DNA from 4 places in the Arthrobacter sp. SLBN-100 genome. Region 2 is predicted to be linked to each of the others. Evidence: riboswitches for the same ligand, from Rfam matches in the RefSeq annotation. Region 2 holds a riboswitch; each other region holds the start of a gene.
The links. A riboswitch is a leader RNA that binds a small molecule or an ion and turns the genes downstream of it on or off. The one in region 2 is predicted to bind thiamine pyrophosphate.
Positions count from the first base shown of each region.

Region 1: another riboswitch for thiamine pyrophosphate. It lies ahead of FBY31_RS04565 (bifunctional hydroxymethylpyrimidine kinase/phosphomethylpyrimidine kinase); the one in region 2 lies ahead of FBY31_RS12080 (ECF transporter S component).
Region 3: another riboswitch for thiamine pyrophosphate. It lies ahead of FBY31_RS06635 (FAD-dependent oxidoreductase); the one in region 2 lies ahead of FBY31_RS12080 (ECF transporter S component).
Region 4: another riboswitch for thiamine pyrophosphate. It lies ahead of thiC (phosphomethylpyrimidine synthase ThiC); the one in region 2 lies ahead of FBY31_RS12080 (ECF transporter S component).

Region 1 is NZ_VFMY01000001.1:976,082-983,696, forward strand. It holds gene obgE (GTPase ObgE) at 1-890, opposite strand, end outside; gene rpmA (50S ribosomal protein L27) at 1,007-1,270, opposite strand; gene rplU (50S ribosomal protein L21) at 1,331-1,639, opposite strand; gene FBY31_RS04565 (bifunctional hydroxymethylpyrimidine kinase/phosphomethylpyrimidine kinase) at 1,903-3,435, opposite strand; TPP riboswitch at 3,443-3,540, opposite strand; gene FBY31_RS04570 (Rne/Rng family ribonuclease) at 3,719-7,126, opposite strand; gene FBY31_RS04575 (vitamin K epoxide reductase family protein) at 7,579-7,615, shown strand, end outside.
Region 2 is NZ_VFMY01000001.1:2,585,234-2,592,848, forward strand. It holds gene FBY31_RS12065 (UDP-N-acetylglucosamine 1-carboxyvinyltransferase) at 1-751, opposite strand, end outside; gene FBY31_RS12070 (energy-coupling factor transporter transmembrane component T family protein) at 894-1,694, opposite strand; gene FBY31_RS12075 (ABC transporter ATP-binding protein) at 1,691-3,244, opposite strand; gene FBY31_RS12080 (ECF transporter S component) at 3,244-3,867, opposite strand; TPP riboswitch at 3,932-4,072, opposite strand; gene FBY31_RS12085 (heme-degrading domain-containing protein) at 4,146-4,688, shown strand; gene FBY31_RS12090 (hypothetical protein) at 4,798-5,007, shown strand; gene FBY31_RS12095 (DUF4383 domain-containing protein) at 5,184-5,663, shown strand; gene FBY31_RS12100 (iron-containing redox enzyme family protein) at 5,732-6,793, shown strand; gene FBY31_RS12105 (glycosyltransferase) at 6,742-7,615, shown strand, end outside.
Region 3 is NZ_VFMY01000001.1:1,435,733-1,443,347, forward strand. It holds gene thiS (sulfur carrier protein ThiS) at 1-219, opposite strand, end outside; gene FBY31_RS06635 (FAD-dependent oxidoreductase) at 216-1,595, opposite strand; TPP riboswitch at 1,588-1,706, opposite strand; gene thiE (thiamine phosphate synthase) at 1,734-2,471, shown strand; gene FBY31_RS06645 (RNB domain-containing ribonuclease) at 2,556-4,067, shown strand; gene FBY31_RS06650 (DEAD/DEAH box helicase) at 4,348-6,039, shown strand; gene FBY31_RS06655 (DNA-methyltransferase) at 6,048-6,920, shown strand; gene FBY31_RS06660 (PHP domain-containing protein) at 6,976-7,615, opposite strand, start outside.
Region 4 is NZ_VFMY01000001.1:1,070,444-1,078,058, reverse strand. It holds gene FBY31_RS05045 (glucose-6-phosphate dehydrogenase) at 1-321, opposite strand, end outside; gene ffh (signal recognition particle protein) at 405-1,991, shown strand; gene FBY31_RS05035 (alpha/beta fold hydrolase) at 2,090-2,824, shown strand; gene thiC (phosphomethylpyrimidine synthase ThiC) at 2,811-4,655, opposite strand; TPP riboswitch at 4,650-4,757, opposite strand; gene FBY31_RS05025 (amidohydrolase family protein) at 4,836-5,918, shown strand; gene FBY31_RS05020 (VOC family protein) at 6,021-6,896, shown strand; gene FBY31_RS05015 (hypothetical protein) at 7,010-7,450, shown strand.

The sequences.
Region 1 (7,615 bases), 1.6 Mb from region 2:
ACCTTGTTCAAAGCCACCAGGCGGGGGCGGTGGTTCAGCGGAACCACGTCGCCGTCCTGGCCGGCATAGCTCATGTCCACCGCGTACTTTTCGAGCTCGGCCTCAATGACGGCCAGGTCCGAGAGGGGGTCGCGGTCCGATTCAAGGGTGCCGCAGTCCAGGACGTGGACCAGCGCGGCGCAGCGCTCCACGTGGCGCAGGAAGTGGTGGCCGAGGCCCTTGCCCTCGCTGGCGCCCTCAATGAGGCCCGGAACGTCCGCGATGGTGAAGCGGACATCCCCTGCCTGGACGACGCCCAGGTTGGGAACCAGCGTGGTGAACGGATAGTCGGCGATTTTGGGCCGTGCCGCCGACATGGCAGCGATGAGGCTGGACTTGCCGGCGGAGGGGAAACCCACCAGGGCGATGTCCGCGATGGACTTGAGCTCCAGCACGATGTCGCTGGATTCGCCTTCGATACCGAGCAGGGCGAAACCTGGGGCGCGCCGCTTCTGGGACGAGAGCGCAGCGTTGCCCAGGCCTCCGATTCCGCCGGCCGCCGCCACGTACTGGGCGCCTTCGCCCACCAGGTCCGCGAGCACCGTGCCGTCCTTGGACTTAACAACCGTGCCGTCGGGGACGGGGAGGATGAGCGTCTCGCCGTTCTTGCCGCCGCGCCAGTCGCCCATGCCCGGACCTCCATTGGTGGCGTGGCGGTGGGGTGCGTGGTGGTAGTCGAGGAGGGTGGTGGTCTGGTGATCCACGCGCAGGATAACGTCGCCGCCATTGCCGCCGTCGCCGCCGTCGGGACCGCCCAGCGGCTTGAACTTCTCACGGTGGACGGAGACGCACCCGTTGCCGCCGTTACCGCCGGATACGTGCAGTACTACCCGGTCTACAAAGCTGGCCACGTGGATCTCCTCAATGCTGTTTCCTGGACGCCGCGGGGCGCCAAGAAGATTGTAATGCGGTTAAAAGAACAGTGGAGCGGACCAACTGGCCCGCTCCACCGCTTCAGAACTGTTTGTTACTCTGCAGCTGCAGCAGCAACGATGTTGACGACGCGACGACCGCGGCGGGTACCGAATTCAACGGCTCCCGGGGTCAGTGCGAACAGGGTGTCGTCGCCGCCACGGCCAACGCCGGCGCCCGGGTGGAAGTGGGTGCCGCGCTGGCGGACGATGATTTCGCCTGCGGAAACTACCTGGCCGCCGAAGCGCTTGACGCCGAGGTACTGAGCGTTGGAATCACGACCGTTGCGAGTGGAGCTCGCGCCCTTTTTATGTGCCATCTGAAATGCCTGCCTCTAAATTCTGGGGAATCTGCTGAAAAACCTGAACAGTAACGAAGGTTACTGGATACCGGTGATCTTGACCTTGGTCAGTTCCTGACGGTGACCCTGGCGCTTCTTGTAACCGGTCTTGTTCTTGAACTTCTGGATGACAATCTTCGGACCACGGAGGTCGTTCAGGATCTCAGCCGTAACAGTTACCTTGGCCAGGTCAGCAGCGGCAGAGGTGACCTTGTCACCGTCAACCAGGAGCAGCGCGGGCAGCTGAATGGTGCTGCCAGCCCCACCGGCGACGCGGTTCAGGGTAACGAAGTCTCCGACGGAAACCTTCTCTTGCCGGCCGCCTGCGCGGACAATCGCGTACACCACTTGGGAACTCACTTCTCTCGACGTTTATAACTAAATTTGCGTGCGGAACCGACTATCAAAAGCCTGGTTTCTCGCTGTGCCTCAACGCCGTGGGGTCATAACCCAAGTGTTGGCGTAAGCACCGAAGATCCAGAATACGCTAATTCTGTCTTCGGCCGCAAATGAGGCTGGTTCCCGGCGGGTTGCTGTGATAGGTACCACAGCTCAGGTCCGGCGTCCGCACCCTGCCCCACCATAGTACCGGTCCGGCCGCGGGCAGCAGTTCAGGAGTACAGTCGCGGCGCGTCGAAGAAGTCCACTTCGAGGCGGCAGGACTGCTTGAATGCGGTGATCATGGCCTGCCGGTCCGCGGCCGAGGCCTTGCGCCCCGCCTCATCCACGATGGCGATGGCTTGGCGGGTGGCAGCCGCGAAGTCTTCGTCGGCATATGTGCGCAGCCAGGCCGCGTACGGGTGTCCGGCGGGTTCGCCGGCGGCGAGGAACTGGGCGTGCAGCGTGGCGCCTACCTCTGCGTAGAGCCAGAAGCAGGGCAGGACGGCGGCCGCCAGGACAGCATAACTGCCCGACGCCGATGCGGCGGTCAGGTGGTCAACGTAGGACTTTGTTACCGGGCCGAGCTGAGGCTGGACGGAGCGGGTACTCAGCCAGGAGCGGTGCAGTTCAGACTCGACCTCCAGGCACTGCCTGGCTGAGCCGGCCCAAAAGAGCTGTTCTGCCTCCGTTGGCGCCAAGGCACTCGCCCGTGCCAGCACGCGGGAATAGCCGTTGAGGTAGATGGCGTCCTGCGCAAGGTAATACCCGAACTCCTTCTCCTGCAGGCTGCCGGAAGCCAGGCCGCGGATGAAGTCCAGCGCGTGGATATCGTCCAGGTCCTGCCGGGCCTCGGTCCAGAGTTGTGCGGCGAAGCTCCCTTCGGACGGAAGCGGCTGCAGGTGGTGGAAGTGGTGGACCGGGCCGTTGCCGCTTCCCACCTCCAGCGTTCCGGACGCTTCAAGTGCCCCGGCCAGCCAGGGCTTCACTTCGCGCAGCGACGCCTCCCAGTCACCCAGCCGCGCCTGTGCAGTGGCCATCGCGGAGGACAGCGAACATCCCGTGCCGTGGCTGTTGCGGGTCGCCACCCGCTCCCCCTGCAACGTCACCACTTCCGCGGACAGCACGCCCGCGGTGTTGACCAGGGCGTCCGGGCACTCGTTGCCGTCCAGGTGTCCGCCTTTAACCAGCACGGTAGCCCCGGTAGCGGCGGAAAGCGCGCGGCCCTGCTCCAGGGCTCCGGCCCAGCTCCCCTGGACTTCGCCGCCAACAAGGATGGCGAGCTCAACCAGGTTGGGGGTGATGAGGTGGGCCAGCGGCAGGAGAGCGTGCAGGGCGGCTTCGGCGGACTCCTTCAGCAGCCGGTCTCCGCTGGTGGCAACCATCACCGGGTCCAGGACCACGACGGCGGGGCGAACCTTCCGGAGCCAGTCCCCCACCGCCTCGATCACCTCGGCGCTGCCGAGCATTCCGATCTTGACGGCATCGATGCCGATGTCGTCGCTGATGGCGTCCAGCTGCGCGGCCAGGAAGTCGGCAGGCGGCACGTGCACGGACCGGACGCCGTGGGTGTTCTGGGCAGTGAGGGCCGTGATGGCGGCCATTCCGTAGCCGCCGAATGCCGCGATGCTTTTGAGGTCGGCCTGGATGCCGGCACCGCCGGATGGATCGGAGCCGGCAATGGAAAGCACCCGGGGTACAGGCCGCCCTGCCGCGGGGGGCGCATGGAATGTTACCGGGGCGGGTGACGGGGTGGCAGTGGGCATTGCAAGAGTCGCAGACAAGAGACATCCCTTCGCCGGTGCTAGCCGGACAGGTTCAACGGGTGTGGATCTCAGCCGGCTCTCTGCGCGGCACCCCGTGTCGGTTTCCCAGCCTAGCTTTTTTGGCGGATGCAGGCAGCAGGTGACACATTGCGACCGGCGGAGCCGGGCTTTTTCCTTGTGCCGGCCGCCGGAACGGTTTGAGCGCGGGTACAGGAATGCCCGGCCGGCCACTGTTGGTGGCCGGCCGGGCATGACCTGCTGAAGACGGGGTTTCTCGGCCCCTTTAGAGCTCCGAGGCCGGAACCCCTACGCCCAGGATGATGGGCGCGTCCGCTGACTTCGCAGCTGGCGTGCCCGCGCCTGTGTCTGCAGCGTCTGTGTTTGCAGCCGCCGGGTTTCCGGCGCTGGCAGGTTCGGGCGCTTTTGCCTGGTGGGAATGGCCCGTGCTGGCCACAGCCACGCTCTCGTGCTGCTGCACGGCGGTTTCGTTGGCAGCACCCTGGGCACGGCTGGCGCTGCGGTGGCGCCGGGGCCGCCGCTGCCGCGGCTGCTCCAGCGTGTGGTCGCTGTAGTCCTTCTCTGGTGCTTCAACGCGCTGCTGAGCGGGCTCGGACACCGGCGACACCTGCTCGGCCTGGGGCTTCAGCTCAGGTTCTGCCTGCGCCGCCTGCGCTTCCGTGTCCGCTTCAGGCTGGCCGAGGTGGGCGAAGGCTTCTGCGAGCCTGTCCAGGGTGAGGGCCGGCCGCGGCTGCTGCTCGTCCGCGTGTTCAACGAACGGCAACGCGACCTTCTCGCCGCCGAAGGTGAGCACGGCGGCCGGACGGGCATCGGCGTCGCGCTTTTCGACTACCTGCGTGGCATCAGGCTTCTCCGCAGCCTGCTGCCTGGCTGCCGCCACTTCGTCGTCGTGCAGGTGCGCTGCGTGCGCCGCGGCGGCGATGTTGGCCAGGGCAAGCCTGGTAGCTTCCGCCTTGGCGTGCCGCTCCGCATCCGAGGGTTCGGGGTGGACGGTGTGGATCTGGACCGCGGCGGCGGGCGCTGTTTCAGGCGCCTGGCCGTTGCGGCCCCGGCGCCTCTTGCGGTCCGGGCGGGCGGCGGACTGGTTGTTATCCGGGCGCAGGCTGTCGGGGCGGTGGCCTTCGCTGCGGGCTTCGGGCCTGCTGTCCGAGCGCTGAACGTGGTGCTCGGCGGCCACGATGTTGGCCCGGCGGTGCTCCACGGGGTCGTCATGGGTGACGACGCCGCGGCCCGCGCACGCCTCGCACTGCTCGCCGAACACTTCGAGCAGCCCGGTACCCATCCGCTTGCGCGTCATCTGGACCAGGCCAAGCGAGGTAACCTCCGCGACCTGGTGCTTGGTGCGGTCGCGTCCCAGGCACTCCACGAGGCGTCGCAGCACAAGGTCACGGTTGGATTCGAGGACCATGTCAATGAAGTCGATGACGATGATGCCGCCGATGTCGCGGAGCCGGAGCTGGCGCACCACTTCCTCCGCAGCCTCGAGGTTGTTCTTCGTTACCGTCTCTTCAAGGTTGCCGCCGCTGCCGGTGAACTTGCCGGTGTTGACGTCCACCACGGTCATGGCTTCGGTGCGGTCGATCACCAGCGAACCGCCGGAGGGAAGGAAGACCTTCCGCTCCAGCGCCTTGTGGATCTGCTCGTCGATGCGCCAGGCGGTAAAGATGTCCTGGTCCTTGGTCCACTTCTCGAGCCGTCCCACGAGGTCCGGAGCCACATAGGTGACATACGCCTCGATGGTGTCCCAGGCTTCCTCGCCGGAGACGATCAGCTTGGAAAAGTCCTCGTTGAAGACGTCGCGGACCACCTTGATGGTGAGGTCCGGTTCGCCGTAGAGCAGCTCCGGGGCAAGGATCTTGGTGGACTTCGACTGGCTCTCGATGCCCTCCCACTGGGCGCGCAGCCGGTTGATGTCGTGCGTCAGCTCTTCCTCGGACGCACCCTCCGCAGCGGTACGCACAATAACGCCGGCCTGCTCCGGAAGGCGGTCCTTCAGGATGCGCTTGAGGCGGTTGCGTTCAACGTCGGGCAGCTTGCGGGAGATGCCGGTCATGGAACCGCCGGGTACGTACACCAGGTAGCGGCCGGGCAGGGAGATCTGGCTGGTCAGGCGGGCGCCCTTGTGGCCCACGGGGTCCTTGGTCACCTGGACCAGGACGGTATCGCCCGACTTCAGCGCGTTTTCGATCCGGCGCTGCTTGCCTTCGAGGTTAACGGCTTCCCAGTTCACTTCACCGGCGTACAGGACGGCGTTGCGGCCGCGTCCGATGTCCACGAAGGCAGCTTCCATGGACGGCAGCACATTCTGGACCTTGCCCAGGTAAACGTTGCCGATCAGGGAGTCCTGCTGCGTCTTGGACACAAAATGTTCGGCCAGGACCCCGTCTTCGAGGACGGCGATCTGGATCCTGTCGTCGCGCTGGCGCACGATCATCTGCCGGTCCACGGATTCGCGGCGGGCCAGGAACTCCGCTTCGGTGATGACTGTGCGGCGGCGGCCGGTGTCCCGCGACTCGCGCCGGCGCTGCTTCTTCGCCTCCAGGCGGGTGGATCCCTTGACGCTGGTGACCCGGTTGCTGACGGCGGGTTCGCTGACGGCGCGCGGCGCCCGGACCCGGGTGACGGTGTTGGGCGGGTCGTCTTCCCCGCCGCCCGTCAGCTCAAGGTCCTGGTCACCCCGGCGGCGGCGGCGGCGACGGCGGGACGTGACGCCTTCCTCCAGCTGCCCTGCAGCCTCCTCATCGCCGTCCTCGGAGGCATCGGCGTCGGCCTCCTCGCTGCCTTCAAGCTCAGCGCCTTCACCCTCGCCGGGACGGTTGCGGTTACGGCGGCCGCGGCCCCGGCGCCTGCGGCGGCCGTTGGCGTCATCGGTGTCGCTGTCATCGGCTTCGTCCTCGACTGCTTCCGCGGCGGCGGCGGGTGCCGGGCGCACTACGGTGCTCAGGTCCGGGGCCTGGAACAGCACGGAGGTGGGGGAAGCGGGTTCCAGGAACAGGGAACCAAAGGGGCTGGCTGGGGCGGCGGGCGCCTGCTCCCTGGATGCTGCTTCAACGGAAGCCTCTGCGGACGGCTGTGCCTGGGGAGCCTGCTCTGCGGGCGCTTCTGCGGCTGCCGCTTCTCCGGCTCCAGCCTGTTCTGCTGCAGCCTCTGCTACCGCGGCCTCTTCTACCGGCACCTGTTCTACTGGGGCCTCGCCGGCCTCGTTGGCAGACGGGACGGGGGCTGCTGCGACGGCATCCGCCGGCGCTGCTTCTGCAGCCACCGGTTCTGCAGCTGCCGGTTCGGTTGCTGCCGCGGTGGCGGCTTCGGCTCCACTTGGCGCCGAGGTCTTACGGGTAGCCACGCGGCGGCGGCGGACCGGCTTCGCATCGGGCTCAACCTGCGCGGTGGCTTCCACAGCCGGAAGCCCGGGAGCGCCGGCAGTTTCCGGGGCTGCTTCCCCTGCAAATGCCGGCAGCGGCTCAGCGACGTCCACCTTTTTGCGGGAGCGCGAGCGGCGGGCGGGAGCCGTGGCCTCGGGAGCGCCTGCTTCCTCGGCGTCGGGCACGGGGATCAGGGCGCCATCGGCCTTGGGTTCCGCTTTGCGCCGGGTCCTGGCGGCTTTCTTTGGCGCGGCCCCGGCCTCCGTGACCGGTGCATCCTCGTTAACGGCTGAAACTTGTTCATTATCCATATGTGGCAACACTCCTGCCCCTGACGTACCGCCACATCCGGCACCCATTGGGGCACATATTGTCAAAACCCGCAGGCGTTGACAGAAGTCAAGTGGATACCCCCAGGTTCGCACCGGCAGTGGGGTGCGGCAGCCCGTGGGGGCCGGCAGGATGTTCTAAAAACCCGTTGTTCTACGTGCCACAACCAGGTGCCGCCCAATGGAGTCGCGGGAGACTGCCTCGGTGGAACCGATGCCTGCCCTGCTCATCACTGGCGGTCTTGGAACAAGCCACCGGACCGGAGTCCGAATGTGGTTCGGCTTCCAGCCACGTTCATTCTCTCATACCCAAGGTAAATCCCGGCGGAAGCCGGGCGGGGCCGTTAGCCCGGCCCGGCATCCCTGGACGGCCCTTCCAGCGTCCGGCGTTACAATCAGGGCAAGGAGCACCGGATGAAAAGGACGCCATACCAATGCCCAGCATCTCCCCCCTCAGCGGCAGGCCTGCGC
Region 2 (7,615 bases):
GGTGCGCCGCTGCCATGATGGCGTTCTCGGTGACGGTATCACCGCGCTCACTCAGGACAAAGGAACGGTCGCGGGTATCGGCAGAAGGTGCCTGCACGATGTAGAAGCCCTGGGTTGCTTCCACACTGAGACCGAACTGGCGCAACGCCTGCATGTGCGGCTCCACTGTACGGGTACCCAAGTCACAACCGCCCGCGTACGGAAGGCGGAATTCCGAGGACTCATCCATAAGTGGCCCCAGCAGCATAATGACGCTGCGGGTGCGGCGGGCGGCTTCCACGTCCATGGCTTCAAGGTCCAGGACGTCCGGCCGGCGGAGTTGAAGGTCGGTGTCATTAAGCCAGGTGCATTCCACGCCGATGCTGGTGAGCACTTCGACGATGCGGTTGACTTCCTCGATGCGGGCAAGACGGCGAAGAATGGTGGTGCCGCGGTTGATGAGGCTGGCGCACAGCAGCGCGACACCGGCATTCTTGCTGCTGTTGACATCTACAGCCCCGGACAGGGTCCGCCCGCCCTCTACGCGGAGGTGCGTCATTTGGGGTTTACCCACGTTGACAATGCTTCGGCCGAAGATTGTCTCCAGGCGCTGGATCATCTTCAGGCTCAGGTTCTGCTTGCCCTGCTCCATCCGGGCAATGGCACTCTGGCTGGTGCCCAGCTCCGAGGCCAGCTGGCCTTGGGTCCAGCCCTTCTCGCTCCGGGCATCCCGAAGCATGGCGGCAACATGTTCCGCGGTCTCTTGCGTCATGCAGGAAATATATCATAAATGAGTTATTGACCGGGGCACGTTCCCCCTCGGGAGCCATAACAGGCATATGTTTACCCACTACATGCGATAGAAAAGCCCCATACGCTGCACTACCAGAGAGAAAGGCGGGCGAAGCCCCCGGTCAACTGCCCAGCCACACCATGTTCCAGGTGCCTGCCAACAGCGCGGCAGCAAAGGCAGCACCGGCCATCAGCACGCCGCCGCCCAGCACCCACACATCCAACCTGCTGTACTTAGACTCGCGCGCCCAGGTCCGGGTTCCCCCGCCGAAGCCGCGCGCCTCCATGGTCACCGCCAGCCGCGACGCGCGCCGGATGGCCTGAACCAGCAGGCCGAAACTCTGCCCAAGCGTCGCCTTGATCCGCTGCAGGGCGCTGCCCCGCGAGCCCACCCCGCGGGCACGCCGGGCCATGCCGATGGTCTGCCACTCTTCAGCCAACAGCCCCACCAGGCGCATGGCCGCCAAGGTACCCAGCACGAACCGGTGCGGAAGCCGTGCCTTTTGTGCCAGCGCGTCGGCCAAGTCGGTGGGGTCGGTGCAGCTCATCAGCAGCACCGCCGGCAGCGCAATTGCCAGCCCCCGCAGCATAAACCCCGCCCCCCGCTCCAGCGAGCCTTCGCTCATGGTCCAGATGCCGACGTCGAGCAGCGTCTTTCCGCTGTCCGGCGCCAGGATGGAGGTGCTCCAGCCGCCCACGGCTGCGGCGATGATCAGCGGCCACCCCCGCTGCCACAGCAGCGTGAGGGTGAGACCGGCCAGCGGAAACAGCAGGAGTTCACCAGCGAGCGCCACTGAGGCGGATACCCAGTCGATGGAGAGCGCCAGCACAGCGGTCACCAGGAAGACGGCAGCGAACTTGCTCAGCGGATTGGCCCGGGTCAGCAGGGCACGGTTTCCCTGCAGGTTCAGCTCCTGCCTCATGATGCCACCGCCTGCGCCGCGGCCAATCGCAGTTCCGTCCCGCCCAGGGCTGCCGTGAACTCGGCATCATGAGTCACCGAAACCACCGCGGTGCCGGCCTCCAGCAACTCGGACAGGAACGAGGCCAGCTCAGCCCAGGTGTTGGCATCCTGGCCGAACGTGGGCTCGTCCAGGACCAGGACCTGCGGATGCGCGGCCAGGACCGTAGCCACGGAAAGCCGCCGTTTCTCGCCGCCCGAGAGCGTATACGGGTTGGCATCAACGAGCTCCGTCAGCCGCAGCCGCTCCAGCAGCTCATCCACGCGCTCCATCCCGTGGCCAAGATGCCGCGGGCCAAACCGAAGTTCGTCCAGCACTTTCCCCGTGACGAACTGGTGCTCGGGCTCCTGGAAAACGGTGCCCACACGCTCGATCAGCTGCTCCGCCTTCCACTGGTAAGGATCAATACCGGCACCCCGGCTGAGGGCCAGGGTGGCGGAGACCTTGCCGGCAACAGGCTCAAGCAGCCCGGCAAGGGTCAAGGCGAAAGTGGACTTTCCTGCGCCGTTGGGCCCCGTGACGGCCAGCGCCTGCCCTGCCCGGACCTGCGCCGAGATGTCCTGCTGCACCGGTTCCGGCGGCAGCTTCCGGAATCCCTTGCGGCGGGCCCGCTCCCGCGAGACCGCCAGTTCCTCGGCGGCGAGCAGGAGATCGCCGGTCCCTGGAGCGGGCTCCCGCCGGCGCCGGGTTTCCGGAACATACCCGGGCACCCATACTCCAGCAGTAATCAGCATGCTCCGGGCCTCATTGAGCACGCGGTCCGGCGGGCCGTCCAGAAGCACGGCTGAATCGGTGGACGTACCGGGCTGCAGCACCACAATCCGGTCCACCAGGTCCTTCCATACGGACACCCGGTGCTCCACCACCACCAGGGTCGCCCCGGTCTTCTCCAGGCAACGCGCCACCGCATCGCGGACCTCAATCACCCCCGCGGGGTCCAGGTTCGCGGTCGGCTCGTCGAGGAGGATCAGCCCGGGCCGCATGGCAAGGATGCCCGCGAGCGCGAGCCGCTGTTTCTGCCCGCCGGACAGGGCCGACGTCGGGTGGTCCAGCGGCAGGTGGGACAGGCCGACGTCGGCCAGCGCCTCGTGCACGCGGGCCCAGATGTCATCCCGGGGCACAGCAAGGTTCTCCGCACCGAAGGCGACGTCGTCACCCACCCGGGAAAGCACCACCTGCGTCTCCGGGTCCTGCTGCATCAGGCCGGCGCGGCCCCGCTGCTCACGTGGGTAGGCTCCGTCAACCAGCAACGAACCGGACTCGTCGGAATCGCCCGCCTCGCCGCCGTCGTCATTCACATCGCCCAGGACCCCCGCCAAAGCATGCAGGAGGGTGGACTTGCCCGCCCCGGACGGACCGAGGAGGAGCACGCGCTCCCCCGGCTGGATGTCCAGGTCAAGGGCACGTACTGCGGGCTTGGCCCGGCCGGCATGCCGCCAGCCCCAGCCGCGGGCGCTGATGGCAGCCGCACGCGCCGCAATCGATGCCCCGTGATGGGAGGTAGCGGTCATCAGGAGAAGACGGGCTCCGTTGCTGCCTTCCGCGAAGCGAAGGAGCTCAGGACTCCGGTCTTCGCCAGGCCGCGCGTGGCGATCCAGGACAGCGCACCGGCAATGATGGCGCCCGAGATGGCCGTGAAGATGATGTACGCCAGCTTGTCCCCGCCCGAGTAGGCGATATTCCAGCCCCACGGCGCGAAGGAGTCGTTCAGGCCGCAGAACAGGCCCGCACCGGCACCGGCCAGCAGGGATACCGGCAGGTTGAACTTCTTGTAGACGAAGATGGCGAAAATGATCTCTGCACCCAGGCCCTGGACAAAGCCGGAGAAAAGCACGGAGGCGCCGTACTGCGACCCCATCAGCAGTTCACCGGTAGCGGCGACGGTCTCGCAGAACAGCGCGGCGCCCGGTTTGCGGACGATGAGCATGCCCAGGACCGCCGGAATCATCCAGCCGCCGGCGATCAGGCCGGTCAGGGGCGGGTAGACGGCGTTCATGGGGGCCGAGACTGCGGCAGCCCCTTGGGACCAGGCCCAGAAGATGACGCCGCCGGCGATGGCGATCAAGGCCGCCACCACGATGTCCACGACGCGCCAGGACTTGCTGGTGTTCTTCTTTACTGCTGTTGTTGCCATGTGATCCTCCTGAGGAACAGGAGGGGAAAGTGGACGCGACCGGCACTGCTGCCGCGGCCGGACACACTTCGAGAACTCGACTCCCTTGCGCCGGTACTAACCGGATCAGGTTCGAGGGTCTGCGGCTGTCCGCACTCTCAGCGCCCACCTGCGGATCCTGGCATGGCCAGAAATGCCCGACGGCGGCGCTCCCCTGTCGTTGAATGATTCTGTAGGTAAATAAGTAGCCCTGCTGGGCGTGGTCCAGTTTACACCCGAGGAGGGGTAGATTGTGGGCCATGACTGCCAATTCGCCGGATATGACCGAGTTCGATCCCGACTCGGATGACACCCAGCTGGAGGGCTCCATGCAAGGGCTCATCGCCCGGATCGAGGGTGAAATCCGGGAGCTCCAGTTTCCCCGTTTCTCCATGGACGATGCGCTGAACCTGGGGCTGCTGCTGGTGGAACTGGGCAAGGAGGACCAGTTCCCCATTGCCATCGACATCACCAAGGGTGAACAGGTCCTGTTCCATGTCGCCCTGCCTGGCGCCACCCCGGACAACGAGCACTGGATCCGGGCCAAACAGCGCACCGCCGCCCGGTACGAGGTGCCGTCCTTGCTGGTAGGGCTCCGCGGACGGCTCCACGGCGGGAGGATCGAGGACCAGGGCTGGTTCGACCAGCGTCTGTACGCAGCCCACGGGGGCTCCTTTCCGGTCTATGTCACAGGGGTGGGTGCGGTAGCCACCGTGACTGTTTCAGGGCTGCCCCAGGTGCAGGACCACAACCTGGTGGTGCAGGCCCTGCGCGATGTCCTTGGCTCCATGGGCGCGGACTGACGCGGGGCCTGGATTAACACGGCCTTCGTTGGCAACGGTTTGGACTGGCGGCGGGCTTGGGCTGGCATTCGGCCTGAGCTGACGCCGGGTTTTTGGCGAGGAGGGCACCTTGAGCGGTCCCGTGGAGGAAAACCTGGTGCGGGCGGCGGTGGACAAAGCCGAGGACGAGATGATCTTCATCGGCCCGGACCACCCCTACTATCCCCTGCTCGCCGAGCTTGTGGCCGCCGTCGGGAAGGCCTGGCAGCAGGGGTTTGAGCAGGGCAGGCACGGCGGGAACCACTCGAACCCTTATACGTGGAACGGTCCGGAGGGGTGAGCGCTGGCGACGCCGCTGCGAAAGCGCCGCCGCGCTGGCTGCCAAGGCGCCCGGATCGCTGGCTGATAAAGCGCCCTATGCTCAAGCCGCTCATCAAAAACGGGTAGGAAGCGCGCTTAGCTTTTATTAGTAATCATGCTTACTATATTGTTCCCGGCTTTTGAGGAGTACAGGTTATGGCGGTCAGCACCCGCACCACCGCAGCGAGGACCGGCCTGCAGAAGGCCACCCGCGCCGCGGGCGCCCTTTTCCTGCTGCTGGGAATTGTGGGCTTCATTCCGGGCATTACCGCCAACTACGGTTCCCTCGGCTTCGCCGGACCTGGCTCTGGAGCAGAGCTGTTCGGCATCTTCCAGGTCTCGGTACTGCACAACGCCGTGCACCTTGTCTTCGGTATCGCGGGCCTGGTGATGGCCAGGACCCACCGGCAGGGGAGGAACTTCCTCATATATGGGGGCGTGGCCTATCTGTTCCTGTGGCTCTACGGCCTGTTGATAGGTGACGACCTGCCGGCGAACTTCCTTCCCGAGAACAATGCGGACAACTGGCTGCACCTGGCATTGGGCCTTGCCATGATCGCCCTGGCCATCCTGTTGTCGCCAAAAACCGTCCCCGTCACCCCCTCCCGCGACCCGGACGCGGGCAACGAGACCTGAGCACGCAACCGAAGCCGGCTGTCGAAGACGCAGCACCGGCAGCAACGCCCACCGCCCAAAGGAGCATCATGAAGATCCCGAAGCCTCGAGGTCCCCTCACCAGTACCCTGTTTGAGGCCCTCGCCTACATGCCCGGCAGCGACGAGGGAGCCTCCGCCGTCGAGGAACTGCGCCTGCTGGTCACCCGGCAAGCGGCGGCATCCGGTGACATCATCGGGGACGACGACGTCCAGCTGGCCCTTTTCTGCCTCTACGAGCTGCACTACTCCGGGCTGGAAGGCGTGAGCGATGAGTGGGAGTGGGAACCCGGGCTGATCCAGGTCCGCCGCCTGGTTGAGGGGCCGTTTGAGGTGGCGCTCCGGTCTGCCGCAGCCTCCGCTGCCGAGGGCGTGACCCTGCCGCCCGCTCCGGAGCTGACCAGCGATGCAGTGGCGGACATCCTCTTCGGCCTCGCTGCCACCGACACCGGGCCCAGCGTCTCCCGCTTTGTGGCCAAGAAGGCGACGCTGGACCAGCTCAAGGAGTTCCTGATCCACAAGTCCATCTACCAGCTCAAGGAAGCCGATCCGCACACCTGGGCCATTCCCCGCCTCACCGGCAGGCCCAAGGCTGCCCTCGTGGAGATCCAGGCCGACGAGTACGGCGGCGGACGCCCCGAACGCATGCACAGCGCCCTGTTTGCCCGTACCCTGCGGGGACTGGGCATGGACCACCGTTACGGCGCTTACGTCGACGCTGTTCCCGCCGTTTCCCTCGCCGCAGTAAACATGATGTCCCTCTTCGGATTGAACCGCCGGCTCCGCGGGGCGATTACCGGGCACCTGGCCATCTACGAGATGACCTCCTCCCAGCCGAACCGGCTGTACGGCAACGGCTTCCGGCGGCACGGTTTCGACGCTGACGTAACCCACTACTTTGACGAACATGTCGAAGCCGACGCTGTGCACGAGCAGATCGCCGGGCGCGACCTGGCAGGCGGCCTGGTGGAGGCCGAGCCCGGGCTGTTCGCGGACGTCCTGTTTGGAGCGACGGCGGTAATGGCCGTCGACGGCAGGCTTTCCACCCACCTCCTGGCCTGTTGGGAGAACGGGATGACCTCGCTGAGGGCGGCAGTACCGGCGGCAGCATGAATACGCCGCGTGTGGGGCCGTCCGCGGAGTACATCCTGCCACTGCGCCGGACCGAGGAGTCGGAACTGGATTCGGAGCTGCAGGACCTGGCCGCCTACCTCGAGCGTCTTCTTGAATGGATCGCCGTCACCGTGGTGGACGGCTCCGCCCCTGAGCTGTTCGAGCGGCACCGGGCTGCTTTCCCGCCGGGTGTCCGCCACATCCGCCCCGAGCCCGCAGGCAGCAGCGCCCACGGCAGCAATGGCAGCAGGGCCGGCAGCAATGGCAAGGTGGCCGGCGTCATGACGGGCGTGCGCGCCTCCTCAGCGGAACTGCTGGTGATAGCCGACGACGACGTGCGCTACACGCGCGAGTCTCTCGCCGCCGTCGTCCATCACCTCAGCTCGGCCGACATAGTGCGGCCGCAGAATTACTTCGACCCGCTGCCCTGGCATGCCTGGTGGGACACGTCGCGGAGCCTGATCAACCGGGCCTGGTCCGCTGACTTCCCCGGTACCCTGGCCGTTCGCCGCAGCGCACTGCTCGCTACCGGCGGCTACGATCCGGTGCTCTTCGAAAACCTTGAGCTGATCCGGACCGTCACGGCAGCCGGCGGCCGCGAAAAGATCGTGCCGGATCTGTTCGTGGCCCGCAGGCCGCCGAAGTCACGGCACTTCCTCAAGCAGCGGACGCGCCAGGCCTACGACGACTTCGCCCAGCCCCGGCGCCTCGCCGCCGAACTTGCCCTGCTGCCGGTGATTGCCTGCGCTGCCCGCCTTCCCGCCGGCCGGCGACCGGCCGTCTTCCTGGCCCTGGGGGCGGCGCCGGTCCTCGTCGCCGAGA
Region 3 (7,615 bases), 1.1 Mb from region 2:
CGTGACGAGTTCAACCTCGTCGCCGTCCGCGAGCGCAGTGGCGAACCACTGGCTGCGCGGCACTACCTGGGCGTTGTGTGCCACGGCCACGCCGAGTTTCTGCCCGTCCGTGGCCTGGCCGTCCGGACCAAGGGGGCGGCCGGTGACCTGGCTGACGAGCAGGGTGATGGAAGCACCGTCCGGCACCGGGTGCCGGGTTCCGTTCAAGGTGATATTCATACTGTTTCCTTTGTGGGCGGTTGGTGGCTAAGGCCGCCGCTGGCGGCGCGGGTAGCTGAGGCACTGGCAGTTGCGGCGCCGGAAAAGCGGGCAGGGCTGAAAGGCGCCCAGCGGGCGTCCTCGCGGCCGTCCATGAGGTCCCTGCAGATGGCGGCTGCGGCCGGGGTCAGGAGGACCCCGTGGCGGAAGAACCCGGTGGCGATGATAAGGCCCGGAACGTGTCCGCCGGCCTGGCCCGCGCCGCCTCGAACGGGTATCCGGCCCAGCAGCGGTGCGTTGTCCGGCGTTCCGGGACGGGCCCGGACGGTGCACTCCAGCAGTTCAAGTTCGGCGACGGCGGGAACCAGCACCTGCGCGTCGCGGAGGAGCTGGTAGACGCCGCCGGCGGAAACTGCACCGGTTGCGGAGGGCGCGTCCTCGCGCTGGGTTGCCCCGATGACCACCGTGCCGTCCCGGCGGGGAACGATATACACCGGCACGCCATGCACCAGGCCCCGGACGGTGGACACCACCAGCGGCCGCAGATGCGGGGGCACTGCGAGCCGCAGGATCTCCCCGAAGACGGGCCGCAACGGAAGATGCAGGCCTGCCGGGAGGGACCCCAGTTCTGCCGCGTGCAGCCCGTTCGCCACTACCGTTTCGCCGGCCAGCACGGTTCCCCCGCCGACCAACTGCACGCCGGCAACGGCGCCGTCCTGCCACAGCAGCGCAGCCGCTTTGTCCGGCACCGAGTAACCGTCGACGGCGCCGGCTGCTGCTGCGCCATCCTGTCTGGTTCCGCTGCGGGCAGCTTCGTCCCTGGTTCCGTTCACGCCGTGGCCGGCGAGCGCGCGCCGCAGGCAGTCCACCAGCAGCCGCGGGTCCACCTGGTGGTCAGCCGGGGTGTCCAGCGCGCAGGCGATGGCCGGGCTAAGCAGGGGCTCCCGTTTGCGGGCTTCGCGGACAGTGAGCGGTTCCACGGCGAGTCCGTTGGCCTGCTGCACCGCGCGCAGGTCCATCAGGGCACGGCGGTCGGCGGCGTCGGCACCCACGGCAAGGGTCGGCGTCGTGATGTATCCCGGATCAGCCCCTGACGCTTCGCGGAGGCCGGCCACGAAGGCGGGCCAGCGGGCCGACGCGTCCAGCATCAGCTCGAGGAGGTCCTCTTCCTGGTAGTGCAGCTCGCTGACCGGGGCCAGCATCCCGGCGGCCGCCCAGCTGGCCCCGGAACCCGGAGCGTCATCGATGACCACTACGGAACGTCCCGAGCGTTGCGCCTCCCAGGCAATGCCATGGCCGATCACTCCGCCGCCGATGACGGCGACATCGGCACGGATGGTGCCGACGGGCGGCGCGGATAGCGGTTCCATTGCGCCCGGGTTCGATGGTGCGCCCATGTGTCTCCTTCCCTACGCCGGTATTAGCCGGATCAGGTCAAGCGGTCGGCTCTGACGCCCTCTCAGCCCGGCGCTTTGTGACAGCTGCCGCGGGCTCCCGCAGTACGAGGCAAGTGTAGAGGAACTAGGCTTGCCCCCATGAATGTGTCCCACACTCCAGCCGCCGCCACCGATGTCCTGAGCACCACCAAGATCAGCAACGGTCTGAGCACAGCGCGCCTGTACCTCTGCACGGACGCCCGGAAGGACCGCGGCGATTTCGAACAGTTCGTGGATGCGGCGTTTGCCGGCGGCGTGGACATCATCCAGCTCCGGGACAAAACCATCGAGGCCGCCGAGGAGTTGGAACTGCTGGCCGTCCTGAAGGAAACGGCGGAGCGGCACGGCCGGCTGTGGGCCGTCAACGACCGGGCCGACATCGCAGTGCTGTCCGGGGCCCCGGTATTCCACGTCGGCCAGAAGGACCTCCCCCTGGCCGCCGCGCGGACCCTGCTCAACGGCAACGCGGCCATCGGCCTGTCAAGCCACACTCCCGGGCAAGTGGACGCGGCCCTCGCGGCGGCCGCCGGGCCGGCGGGGCTGGACTACTTCTGCGTGGGCCCGGTGTGGGCAACGCCCACCAAACCGGGGCGGGCCGCCGTGGGGCTTGAGCTGGTGAAGTACGCCGCCGGGGCTGCGCGTGCCTCAGGGCAGGAAGGACAGTCCGACGGCGGTGTCCCCTGGTTTGCGATCGGCGGCATCGGCCACGGCAACGTGGAGCAGGTAGTGGAAGCAGGCGCCCGCCGGATCGTGGTGGTCCGGGCCATCACCGAAGCCGAGGACCCCGCAGCCGCCGCCGCTTCGCTCCTTGCCGCCTTGGATGCACCCGGTTCCTGACCCTCGTTACGCGGCGCATTACCCTTTGCCGCTCACCGCCCGGGTGCCTGCATTATCGCCGGAATTCGAGCTAGGCTGATTTTCGTGTCACACCATCGGCTGGCTCCCAACGTCCACGAGCACAAGAACGCGCTAGAGGCGGCGCTCGGTGCTCTGCGGGCCGAGCTGGAGCTGCCGGCGGCCTACCCCGATGATGCCGTGGCCGACGCCAAAGCAGCCGTGGAATCCCTGCAGCTCCCCGCCTACGACCTGACTGCCGTCGAGTTCGTCACCATCGATCCCGCGTCCTCCACCGACCTGGACCAGGCACTGTTCATAGAGCCCGACGCCGACGGGTACCACGTGCTCTACGCCATCGCGGACGTGCCCGCATTCGTGACCCCCGGCGGGCCTTTGGATGCGGAAACACGCCGCCGCGGGCAGACGTTCTACGCCCCCGACGGGCGGATCCCGCTGCATCCGGAAATCATCAGCGAACAGGCCGGCAGCCTCCTTCCTGGCCAGGACTGCTCTGCGTTCGTCTGGGATTTCCACCTCGACAACGCCGCCGAGGTCAGGTCCGCTGCCGTCAGGCGGGCGCGTATCCGCAGCCGGGCCAAGCTCAGCTACAAAGGCGCCCAGGCGCAACTCGACGACGGCACGGCCCCGCCGGTGCTGCGGCTCCTTAGAGAGGTGGGGCTCAAGCGTGTGGAGCTGGAGCGGGCCCGCGGCGGCGCCAGCCTGAACATGCCCGACCAGGAGATCGTCCAGCTGCCGGACGGCGGCTACCGGATTGACGCTGCTCCCCAGCTTCCCGTGGAGGACTGGAACGCGCAGATCTCGTTGATGACCGGAATGGCGGCCGCCCGGCTCATGCTCACGGGGAAGGTCGGCATCCTGCGCACCATGCCGTCCCCGGATGAGCGCTCCCTGAACCATTTCCGGCTGCAGACTGAAGCCCTGGGCAAGCCCTGGGACGGCGAAGTCAGTTACGGGGAATACCTGCGCAGCCTGGACCCAACGGATCCCCGCCAGCTGGCCATCATGCACTCCGCCGGCATGCTGTTCCGCGGCGCCGCCTACACGGCCTTTGACGGATCAGTGCCGGAAGACGGCGTCCAGTCCGCCATCGGCGCCGCCTACGCGCATACCACTGCGCCGTTGCGCCGCCTGGTGGACCGCTTTGTCCTGGTCATCTGCGAGGCCTTGAGCAACGGCGGGAAGGTGCCGGGCTGGGCACGGGAAGCCCTGCCAACTTTGCCGGAGATCATGGCGGGATCGGACCAGTTGGCGTCACGGATGGAGCGGATGGCCCTGGACACGGTGGAGGCTGCGCTGCTGGTCAACCACGTGGGCCAGGAGTTCGAAGCGATCGTTATTTCTGGGTCGAAGCCGCAAAACGGCAAAAACGGGAACGGCAACGGGAAGAACGGGAACGGCAAGAACGGGAACGGCAACGGGAACGGCGGTTCGGGGATCATCCAGATCCCGGACCCCGCCGTGACGGCCCGCTGCGCCGGTGAGCTGGAGCCCGGAACCAAGGTCCGGGTGCGCCTGGTCTCTTCGGATATCGCAACACGCGAAGTCCATTTCGAGCTGGTGCCATCTGCCCCCTGAAGGGCCGGAAGGCGCCGGAAGCCGGTATTTCGGCTCCCTGCGGCTAGACTGAAGAAGTAGAAATGGATGCCCGGTCGTTGATTTCCTTGATTTGAAACCAACAAGCCCGCCCCTACGCGATCTTGAGATTTACCCGCTGGTCCCCAGTGCCAGCATTTAGATAGCCCGCGATCGGCTTCCACTGGAATTGCGTGCGCGCCCGAGCGTGCTCCGGAACCGCCTTGCGGCAGGCCCGTTGAGCAGGCAGCGCCATTGCCCAAATGAATAAGGAAACTCCCCAGTGAGTGAATTGCATACCCACCAGCTTCTGACCGACGAGTCCGGCACCGAAACCATCGAGCCCGAAGAGACCATCATCTCGGACGAGAAGCCCCACGAGATTGCGGAAAAATCCTTCGCGGACTACAACGTGCGCGCCGATATCGTGGAATCCCTGGCCGACGCCGGGATCACCCACCCCTTCCCCATCCAGGCCATGACCCTGCCGGTAGCCCTGTCCGGCCACGACATCATCGGCCAGGCCAAGACCGGTACCGGCAAGACCCTCGGTTTCGGCATCCCCGCCCTCCAGCGCGTGGTGGGCCAGGACGATCCCGGCTACGAAAAGCTCGCGGTCCCCGGCGCGCCGCAGGCCCTGGTCATTGTTCCCACCCGCGAACTCGCGGTGCAGGTGGCCAATGATCTGCAAACGGCTTCCCGCAAGCGGAACGCGCGCATCGCCACCATTTATGGCGGCCGTGCCTATGAGCCCCAGGTGGAAGCCCTGAAGAAGGGCGTGGAGGTTGTGGTGGGCACCCCCGGCCGCCTCATCGACCTCTTCAAGCAGAAGCACCTGAGCTTGAAGAACGTCAAAATCGTCATCCTGGATGAGGCGGACGAGATGCTGGACCTCGGCTTCCTGCCGGACGTCGAAACCCTCATCGCCGCGACGCCGGCGGTGCGCCAGACCCTGCTGTTCTCCGCCACCATGCCCGGTCCGGTCATCGCGATGGCCCGCCGCTACATGACGCAGCCCACCCACATCCGCGCCGCGGACCCGGAGGATGAAGGCCTGACGAAGCGCGACATCCGCCAGCTGATCTACCGCGCCCACAGCATGGACAAGATCGAGGTGGTGGCCCGCATCCTCCAGGCCAAGGGCCGCGGACGCACCATCATCTTCACCAAAACCAAGCGCACCGCCGCCAAGGTGGCCGAGGAGCTGGTGGACCGCGGGTTCGCCGCCGCCGCCATCCACGGCGATCTGGGCCAGGGCGCCCGCGAGCAGGCACTTCGGGCTTTCCGCAACAACAAGGTGGACGTCCTCGTGGCAACCGACGTCGCCGCCCGCGGCATCGACGTCGAGGATGTCACCCACGTCATCAACTACCAGTGCGTGGAAGACGAGAAGATCTACCTGCACCGCGTCGGCCGCACCGGCCGCGCCGGCAACAAGGGCACTGCCGTCACCTTCGTGGACTGGGACGACATGCCGCGCTGGGGACTGATCAACAAGGCGCTGGGCCTGAGCGTGCCGGAGCCCATCGAGACGTACTCCTCCTCACCGCACCTCTACGAGGACCTCGACATTCCCGCAGGCACCAAGGGCCGGCTGCCGCGCGACAAGCGCACCCTCGCCGGGGTTGACGCCGAGGTCCTTGAAGACCTGGGTGAAACCGGCAAAAAGAACAGCCGCAGCGGCCGCGACGGGAGTCCCTCCCGCGACCGCGACCGCGACGGCCGGGGGCGCGAAAGCCGGGGCGGAAAGCGCGACGGCGGCCGCAGCGGTGACTCCGCAAACCGCACAGGCGAGCGCCGCCGTCGTTCATCCGATTCCGCTGCCGCCCCCGGAGCCGCCGCCGGCGATACCCCCGCCACGACTGAAACGGAACAGCCCTCGCGTACCCGGCGCCCGCGGACGCGGACCCGCCGCCGCAACGGTGAGGTAGTGGCCGGCGAGCATACCGCACAGCCTGGCAGCAGCGAGGCCTAATACTCTTCATGACTGACACCGTCTGGGCGCCGGACGGCAGCAGCCTGGTGGTTCACGCGGACAACGCGGAGTTCCTCCCCTCGCTGCCGGACGGCGCCTTCACACTGATTTACGTGGATCCGCCGTTCAATACCGGCCGGCCCCAGCAGCGCCAGCAGACCACCATGGTGGCCAACGCTGACGGTACCGGCGACCGCTTCGGGTTCAAGGGGCGCTCCTACGACACGATCAAGGGCGCGCTGCACCGCTACGACGATGCATTCAGCGATTACTGGTCGTTCCTTGAGCCGCGGCTTGTTGAGGCGTGGCGCCTGCTGGCCGAGGACGGGACGCTGTACCTGCACCTGGACTACCGTGAGGTGCACTATGCCAAGGTGATGCTGGATGCGATCTTCGGCCGCGAGTGCTTTTTGAACGAGATCATCTGGGCGTACGACTACGGCGCCCGGGCCAAGAACCGCTGGCCCACCAAGCACGACAATATCCTCGTGTATGTCAAAAACCCGGCAAAATACCACTTCGACAGTGCCGAGGTGGACCGGGAACCCTACATGGCACCCGGTTTGGTCACCCCCGCTAAACGCGAACTGGGCAAGCTGCCCACGGACGTCTGGTGGCATACCATTGTTTCGCCCACCGGCAAGGAAAAAACGGGCTACCCCACGCAGAAGCCGGAGGGCCTGGTCCGCCGGGTGGTGGCTGCCTCAAGCCGGCCCGGTGACTGGTGCCTGGACTTCTTCGCCGGTTCAGGAACGCTGGGGGCCGTCTCCGCGAAGCTCGGGCGGAAGTTTGTATGCGTGGACCAGAACCAGCCCGCGATCGACATCATGGCCAAGCGCCTGGGTGCGCACGCCGAGTTCACGTCCTTCCCACCCAACTAAGAGCCTTTGTGCCCCTTGCAGGGCACAAAGGCTACTCACTTGAGAAGGGCGGGGGTCAGGGTCGGACCACCGGGGTCCCGGTTCCGAGTTCCTCAATCCGGGCCAGGACCTCAGGCGTGGTGAGGTTTTCGCCGAGCAGGTTCGGTTTGCCTGTCCCGTGGTAATCCGAGGATCCGGTGATCAGCAGGTCGTGCTTCGCGGCGAGCCGGCGCAGGAATATGCGGCCTTCCTCCGGGTTGTCGCGGTGGTTGATCTCCAGGCCGGCCAGCCCGGCGTCGATCATCTCCTGGTAGACACGCTCGCCCACTATCCGGCCGCGTGAGGATGCCACCGGGTGGGCAAACACGGGGACGCCGCCGGCAGCCACCACAAGTTCGACGGCGAGGGCCGGGTCCGGCGCGTAATGCTGGATGAAGTAGCGGGACCGGGAGGTGAGGATGGAGGCAAACGCCTCGGAACGGTCCTCCACCACGCCGGCGGCCACCAGGGCGTCGGCGATGTGCGGGCGGCCCAGGGTGGCACCTGGCGCCACATGGTGGATGACGTCGTCCCACGTCAGCGGATAGTCCTCCGCCAAGAGCGTGACCATCCGCTCGGCACGCGTATGCCGGGCATCCTTGGCCTTGGTAATTTCCTCCAGCAGCCCGGGATGTTCGGGATCATGCAGATAACTCAGGAGATGGACGCTGATCCCC
Region 4 (7,615 bases), 1.5 Mb from region 2:
ACCCTCCAGGGTGGCCAGCAGCGAGGCCAGGGCGCCGCTGGCGGTGACATCCAGCTGGTGGTAGACGGTTTCCTTTTCCAGGTCCGCCAAGGCGCTTCGTCCCGCGGGGTCAGCCGACTCCGCCGCCCCCGCGAAGGACTGATGCACCCTGTCCCGCCATTGCTCCGGCGTCCAGGGATCCGAGCCTGCCCCGACGAGCCGCAACCCGCCCGCCCGGCCGTTGGCCGCAAGGCGTGCGAGGCCCGGCAGGAGCAGCCTGCCGGTGAGGTCACCGGAAGCGCCGAGGATGAGCAGGGTTTTTACCGTTGTTTGGCTCGTCATTTCGCCAGCATGCCACCTTGCGGGCCGGCTTGGTACCCTAGATAGTCGAGTCACGATCATCCACTGAAAGAAGTGCACGGCACGTGTTCAATTCACTCTCTGACCGGTTGACAGCAACCTTCAAGAATCTCCGCGGCAAAGGCCGCCTCACTGAGGCAGACGTTGATGCCACCGTGCGGGAGATCCGCCGTGCCCTCCTGGACGCGGACGTTGCCGTTCCTGTAGTCCGTGAATTCACCAGCCGCGTGCGCGAACGCGCCTTGGGCGCCGAGGTTTCGGGGGCACTGAACCCGAGCCAGCAGATCGTCAAGATCGTCAACGAGGAACTCGTGGAGATCCTGGGCGGCGAAACCCGCCGGATCCGCCTCGCCAAGAACGGCCCCACCATCATCATGCTGGCGGGCCTCCAGGGTGCCGGTAAAACCACCCTCGCCGGCAAGCTGTCCAAGTGGCTGAAGTCCCAGGGCCACAGCCCCATGCTGGTGGCCTGTGACCTGCAGCGCCCCAACGCTGTGACCCAGCTCCAGGTGGTGGGCGAGCGGGCCAAAGTACCGGTCTTCGCGCCCCACCCGGGGGCCACGTCCTCCGAACTGGAGCATCCCGCCGGGGACCCGGTGGAGGTTGCCCGCGCCGGTGTTGAGGAAGCCCGCCAGAAGCTCCACGACGTCGTCATCGTGGACACCGCCGGCCGACTCGGCGTCGATGTGGACATGATGGAGCAGGCACGCCAGATCCGCCGCGCCATCGTGCCCAATGAAGTCCTGTTCGTTATTGACTCGATGATTGGCCAGGACGCGGTGAACACCGCGCTCGCCTTCGACGAGGGCGTCAACTTCACCGGCATCGTGCTGTCAAAGCTCGACGGCGACGCCCGCGGCGGTGCCGCCCTCTCGGTCGCGTCGGTCACCGGCAAGCCCGTGATGTTTGCGTCCACCGGCGAAGGCCTGGACGATTTCGAACTCTTCCACCCGGACCGGATGGCCTCCCGCATCCTCGACATGGGTGACGTCCTGACGCTCATCGAGCAGGCCGAGAAATCCTGGGACAAGGACGAAGCTGCCAGGATGGCGAAGAAATTCGCCGACCAGGAGGACTTCACCCTTGAGGACTTCCTTGCCCAGATGCAGCAGATCCGCAACATGGGCTCCATGAAGAAAATGCTCATGATGATGCCCGGCGCGCAGAACATCCGCCAGCAGCTCGAGCAGTTCGACGAGCGGGAAATTGACCGCGTCGAAGCCATCGTCCGGTCCATGACGCCGCATGAGCGCCTTGCACCGAAGATCATCAACGGTTCACGCCGCGCCCGCATCGCCCGTGGTTCCGGCGTGCACGTTTCCGAGGTGAACGGCCTGCTGGAGCGTTTTGCGCAGGCCCAGAAGATGATGAAGAAGATGGCCCAGGGCGGGATGCCCGGCATGCCCGGAATGCCGGGTATGCCCGGGGCCGGCGGCGGCGCACGGAAGAACGCGAAGAACGCCGCCCCCAAGAAGAAGGCCAAGTCCGGTAACCCGGCCAAGGCTGCCCAGGAGCGTAAGGACGCCGAGGCCCGCCGCGCGAATGCAGCCAAGGCGCTTCCCACCGGTGCCGCTTTCGGCCAGCAGGGGGGCGACTTCGATCCCTCGCAGCTGAACCTGCCCAAGGGCTTCGACAAGTTCCTCGGAAAGTAACAGTCCAACTCAGTAGCGCCAGGTGTCGTTTTGACCGCTGAAAACGACACCTGGCGCTACTGACTTAACATGTCGGTGCCGTGGAATAGGGTTGGGTCATGTTCAAGCAGAGGGTAGTGTTCGTGCACGGCGCCGGCAGCTTCGGCTCCGCGGCCTGGCCGCGCCAGCACGGGATGGCACTGTCCTACGACGCACTGTTCCTCCGCCGCCACGGCTATGACCCCGTGGCCGAGCCCGTTGAGTCCTCCTTCGAGGAGGACGCGAGGATTGTGCTGCGGTCACTGGCCGATGACGGCAGGGGCGCCGCCGGCGGGCATGTTGTGGCACATTCCCAAGGTGCTGTTGCAGCCATGATGGCCGCCGTTGAACGTCCCGACCTGGTCTTTTCCCTGACGCTGGTGGAGCCGGCCTGCCTGTCGCTTACCGCCGAACTGCCGGCCACCGCGGCCCACATCGGCCTCATGCAGCCCCTGTTCGACGCCCGGCGCCAGATGAGCGACCAGGATTTCCAGCGGGAGTTCGTCCGGCGCGTCTATGCCACGGATCTTCAGCAACCGGCCACGGCCGAGGAGAAGCGCTCCGCCAGGCGGCTCCGGCTGCAGGCGCCGGCCTGGGAGGCCCCGCTGCACATTGTTCCCGGCGTGCCCACCCTGGTCCTCACCGGGGGATGGGAGCCGCTGTACGAGGAGATTGCGGGGTACCTGCGGGAGACCGGCGCCCTGCACCGCACAGCGGCGGGAGGGCACCGGCCCCATGACTCCCCGGAGGGGGACCGCATCATCCGATCCTTCATCCGGGACGTGAGCAGGGTGCAGGCGGCTAGGGCGTCCTGACGCCCTGGCCCCCGGCGGGGACGCTCAGCTCCGGCAGGTAGACCTTGCCGCCGGCGGCCAGGAATTCCTCGCTCTTTCCGCGCATTCCCGCCGCAGCTTCAGCCAGTGCCGCCTGCGAAGCGGCGGAACCGTATTCGTCCCGGATATCCTGGCTGATCCGCATGGAGCAGAACTTGGGACCGCACATGGAGCAGAAATGGGCTGTCTTGGCCGGTTCGGCAGGCAGTGTCTCGTCATGGAAGGCCTCGGCCGTCACCGGGTCCAGGGACAACGCAAACTGGTCGCGCCAGCGGAACTCGAACCGCGCCTTGGACAGGGCGTCATCGCGTTCGTGCGCACCGGGGTGGCCCTTGGCGAGGTCGGCTGCGTGGGCTGCGATCTTGTACGTGATCACCCCGGTTTTGACATCGTCCTTGTTGGGCAGGCCCAGGTGTTCCTTCGGGGTGACGTAGCACAGCATGGCCGTGCCGTAGCGGGCGATTTCGGTGGCACCGATGGCCGACGTGATGTGGTCATAGCCGGGCGCCACATCGGTGACCAGCGGCCCCAGCGTGTAGAACGGGGCGCCCTTGCACAGCTCCTGCTGGCGTTCGACGTTCTCCCTCACCAGGTGGAACGGAACATGGCCGGGGCCCTCCACCATCACCTGCACGTCGTATTCCCACGCGCGCTGCGTCAGCTCGGCCAGCGTATCCAGTTCGGCGAACTGCGCCGCATCGTTGGCGTCCGCCGTCGCTCCCGGCCGCAGCCCGTCACCCAAGGAAAACGCGACGTCGTACCTGGCAAAGATTTCGCAGAGCTCGTCAAAGTGCGTGTAGAGGAAGTTCTCCTGGTGGTGCGCCAGGCACCAGCCGGCCATGATGGAACCACCACGGGAGACGATCCCGGTCACCCGGTTGGCGGTCAGGGGAACGTAACGGAGCAGGACACCGGCGTGGATGGTCATGTAGTCCACGCCCTGTTCGCACTGCTCAATAACGGTGTCGCGGAAAATCTCCCAGGTGAGCGCGTTCGCTTCGCCGTTGACCTTCTCGAGGGCCTGGTAGATGGGGACGGTTCCGATCGGAACCGGAGAGTTGCGGATGATCCATTCCCTCGTGGTGTGGATGTCGTCGCCGGTGGACAGGTCCATCACGGTATCCGCGCCCCACTGGGTGGCCCACTGCAGCTTGTCTACTTCCTCGGCAATCGAACTGGTGACCGCCGAGTTGCCGATGTTCGCGTTGATTTTCACTAGGAATGCCTTGCCGATGATCATCGGCTCGGACTCGGGATGGTTGATGTTGTTGGGAATGATGGCCCGGCCGGCTTCTACTTCACTGCGGACCAATTCGACGTCGCAGTTTTCCCGCAACGCCACAAACCGCATCTCCGGGGTAATAACACCCTGCCGTGCGTAGTGCATCTGGGTCACGGTCTTACCGTCGACGGCGCGGCGGGGCACCGGCCGCGCGCCCTTCCACTCCGCGCTGGCCGCCCCGCGGCGGACAGCCGAGCGGCCGTCGTCGAGCAGATTCCGCCCGCGGCCGCCGTAGGTTTCCGTGTCGCCGCGGGCGTCGATCCACTCCGAGCGGAACGGGGTGAGGCCGCGGACGGGATCACTGCCCGGCCCGGCGGTGCGGTAGACCCGGAAAGGGCCGTTGGGCTGCCCATTCGGTGAATCCGCCAGCGCTATTTCCGTGACCGGCACCCGGATTCCGGCCGCCCCGTCCTGGACAAACGCCAGGGAATGGGATTTCAGCGACTGCGTGACAGGAGGCTGGTCCTGGCCGTCCGCCGCCGTGCCGGACTGATTTTGGGCAGGGTTAAGCTGTGCATTTGATGTACTCAAGGAATACTCACTTCCTTCGCCGGCATTACCCGGACAGGTTCAACGGTCGCAGGCTGCGTCAGCCCGATCTCAGCCCCTGCAAGGGCACCCGTGTGGTCAGGAACGAAGCTACCACAGCCTTCGGGAAGGGCCCCGTCACATTGCCGGTGCTAGCCTGACTGGCGAGGAAGAGGAGCGCGGATGCCGCAGATTATCGAATTCAGCGGCCCGGTGCTGACCGGGCCCCATAGTGAGCGGCGGGGCCTGTGGTCCGTTGACGGGCTGTTGACGTTCACGCGGCCGGAGCACAGGCCGAACCGCGTGCTGGACGGCTGGGTCCTGCCGGGCTTCGTGGATGCCCATTGCCACATCGGCCTGGGCCCCGGCGGCCCCGTGGATGCCGAGGTTGCCGAGGGGCAGGCGCGGGCTGACCTGGCGGCCGGCACGCTGCTGGTCCGGGACGCGGGTTCCCCGGCAGACACCCGCTGGATGCAGGGCGGCCGGGATTTCCCGATGCTGCTCCGTGCCGGCAGGCATGTTGCCAGGACCCGCCGGTACCTCCGGGGCTTCGCGGAGGAAGTGGAACCCGACGGGCTGGTCGAAGCCGTCCGGAAGCAGGCGCGCGACGGCGACGGCTGGGTCAAGCTCGTGGGGGACTGGATAGACCGCGGCGCCGGTGACCTGGCGCCGTCGTTTCCCGCCGCCGTCGTCAGGGACGCCGTCCAGGCGGTGCACGACGAAGGCGCCCGGATCACCGCGCACTGCTTTGCTGAAGAAACGCTGGACCAGATGCTGGACGCGGATATCGACTGCATAGAACATGCCACCGGACTGCTGCCCCGGCACCTTCCGCGGTTCGCTGAGCAGGGTGTTCCCATTGTGCCCACCCTCATCAACATCGCCACTTTTCCGGACATCGCGGCGCAGGCGGAGCACAAGTTCCCCCGGTACGCGGCCCATATGCGTGCACTGTGGGAACGCCGTGCGGAGCGGGTGGCGGAGGCGTTCGAGGCCGGGGCGACGATCTACGCCGGTACTGACGCGGGCAGCGTCATCCGGCACGGAAGGATCGGGGACGAAATCCTGGCTCTCCACCACGCCGGACTTCCCGTCACCGCCGCCCTCGACGCGGCGTGTTGGGGCGCGCGGGAGTGGCTGGGCGCCGAAGCGCTCGACGAAGGTGCCCGGGCCGACGTCGTACTGTGCAGGGAAGATCCGCGGCAGGTTCCCGAAACGGTGCAGCAGTTGGCCCACGTGGTGCTGGGAGGGCGCATCATGCGCTGAGGCACAAAGTCACGAAAGCCACTTGGAATAAATTGAAGCTTCAAGTAATTTTAATAGTGACAGGCCCACCAACCCGACGGGCCACAGCACCGGGAGTTTTCAATGACTGCAGAAGCCGCCACCCAGGATCTTCTTCCTGCCGACCTCACCATGGGCACCGTGATGCTCAAGGTGGGCGACATGAAGGTCATGACCGACTACTACCAGCGTGCCCTTGGCCTTGAGGTTGTTGCTGAACAGGACGGCGGGCTTTACCTCGGCCGGCTCAAGAAGCCGCTGGTCCACCTTGCACCCGCCCCCGGACTGAACCTCCCGGGCAGGGGAGAGGCGGGGCTCTTCCACACGGCCCTGCTTTTTGAGAACCAGGCCGACCTCGCCGCCACCATCGCCACTGCCGCGCAGTTCGAGCCCCGCTCCTTCACAGGCAGCGCCGACCACCTCGTCAGCGAGGCCTTCTACTTCAATGATCCCGAAGGCAACGGGATTGAGCTCTACTGGGACCGCCCAAGGAGCAACTGGTCATGGAACGGTACGGACGTGGTGATGGACAGCCTGGCCCTGCCGCCGCAGCGCTACCTGGAGCAGCACCTCACCGAGGAGTCCCTCGAGCGCCAGCGCGGAACCGTGGCGGGAGTGGGCCATGTCCACCTCCAGGTGGGCGACGTCCAGCGGGCCCGCGATTTCTACGTAGACATCCTCGGGTTCGAAAAAACCGCGGGCTGGCACGGGCAGGCACTCTTTGTCTCGGCCGGGCGCTACCACCACCACATGGCCATGAACGTCTGGAACAGCCGCGGCGCCGGTCCCCGCAAGGATACGTTGGGCCTTGGCGAGGTGCTTATCGAGGTTCCGGCCGGGGATGACGTCGGGGCGCTGGCTGACCGGCTGAAGGTCGCCGGGGTGCCCGCCCACCACACCGGTGCGGAACTGCGGTTTGAGGATCCCTGGCGCAACAGCATCCGGGTCGCGGTCCGCTAAGGCTGCCGATGCCCGGACAGCCGGGGCCCGTGTACTAGGCTGAAACCGAACGGCGGGGTGGCGGATTCTGCCTCCTGATGTGCCGGACCGTCGACGGAATGAGGGTAATTCCCATGGGCTTCACCGAGATCTTTGTCGCTGACCATGCGGGCGCGCTGAAGCGCGCCGGGGTGCTGGATCAGGGCAGCAGCGCTCCAGCCGGCCAGGCGGTCAGGATCGAGGGAATCAGCGACTTTGAGGTCGAACAACTGGGGGACCTTGCCGGTACAGCCGTACACGCCGGCGGCGCCGACTACGAGCTGACCATGGTGGATGTGGCGAGCGATTCGCTGCTGGCCGTTCCGCCGGCCATGGTCCGTGCCCTGGCGGACCTGATCTCCTATGAAACCGAGGGGGAAGGCAACGTCCTGGACGACGTTGCCGAGCAGTGGGCCGCCCAGGACGACATGCCGTTCGATGCAGCGCGGGCGCGGACCTATGTGCAGCAGCTGGCCGAACTTGCGGCCGCCGTCGATGATTCGGAGCGCACAGGCCTGTACGTCTGGTCCGCCTGACCTGGCTCCCGCTTCCTGCGGATGGTGCCGGATGCGTGTCAAGTCGAAATCCGGGCGCTCATCTGGCACAATAAACAGGTACTCGATCTGCGTGGCCCCTCTCTCCGCGTCCGGATCCTGTCCTTCGAGCCCGCAAGTACGGCCCGCCCCACGGGTGCAGAACGT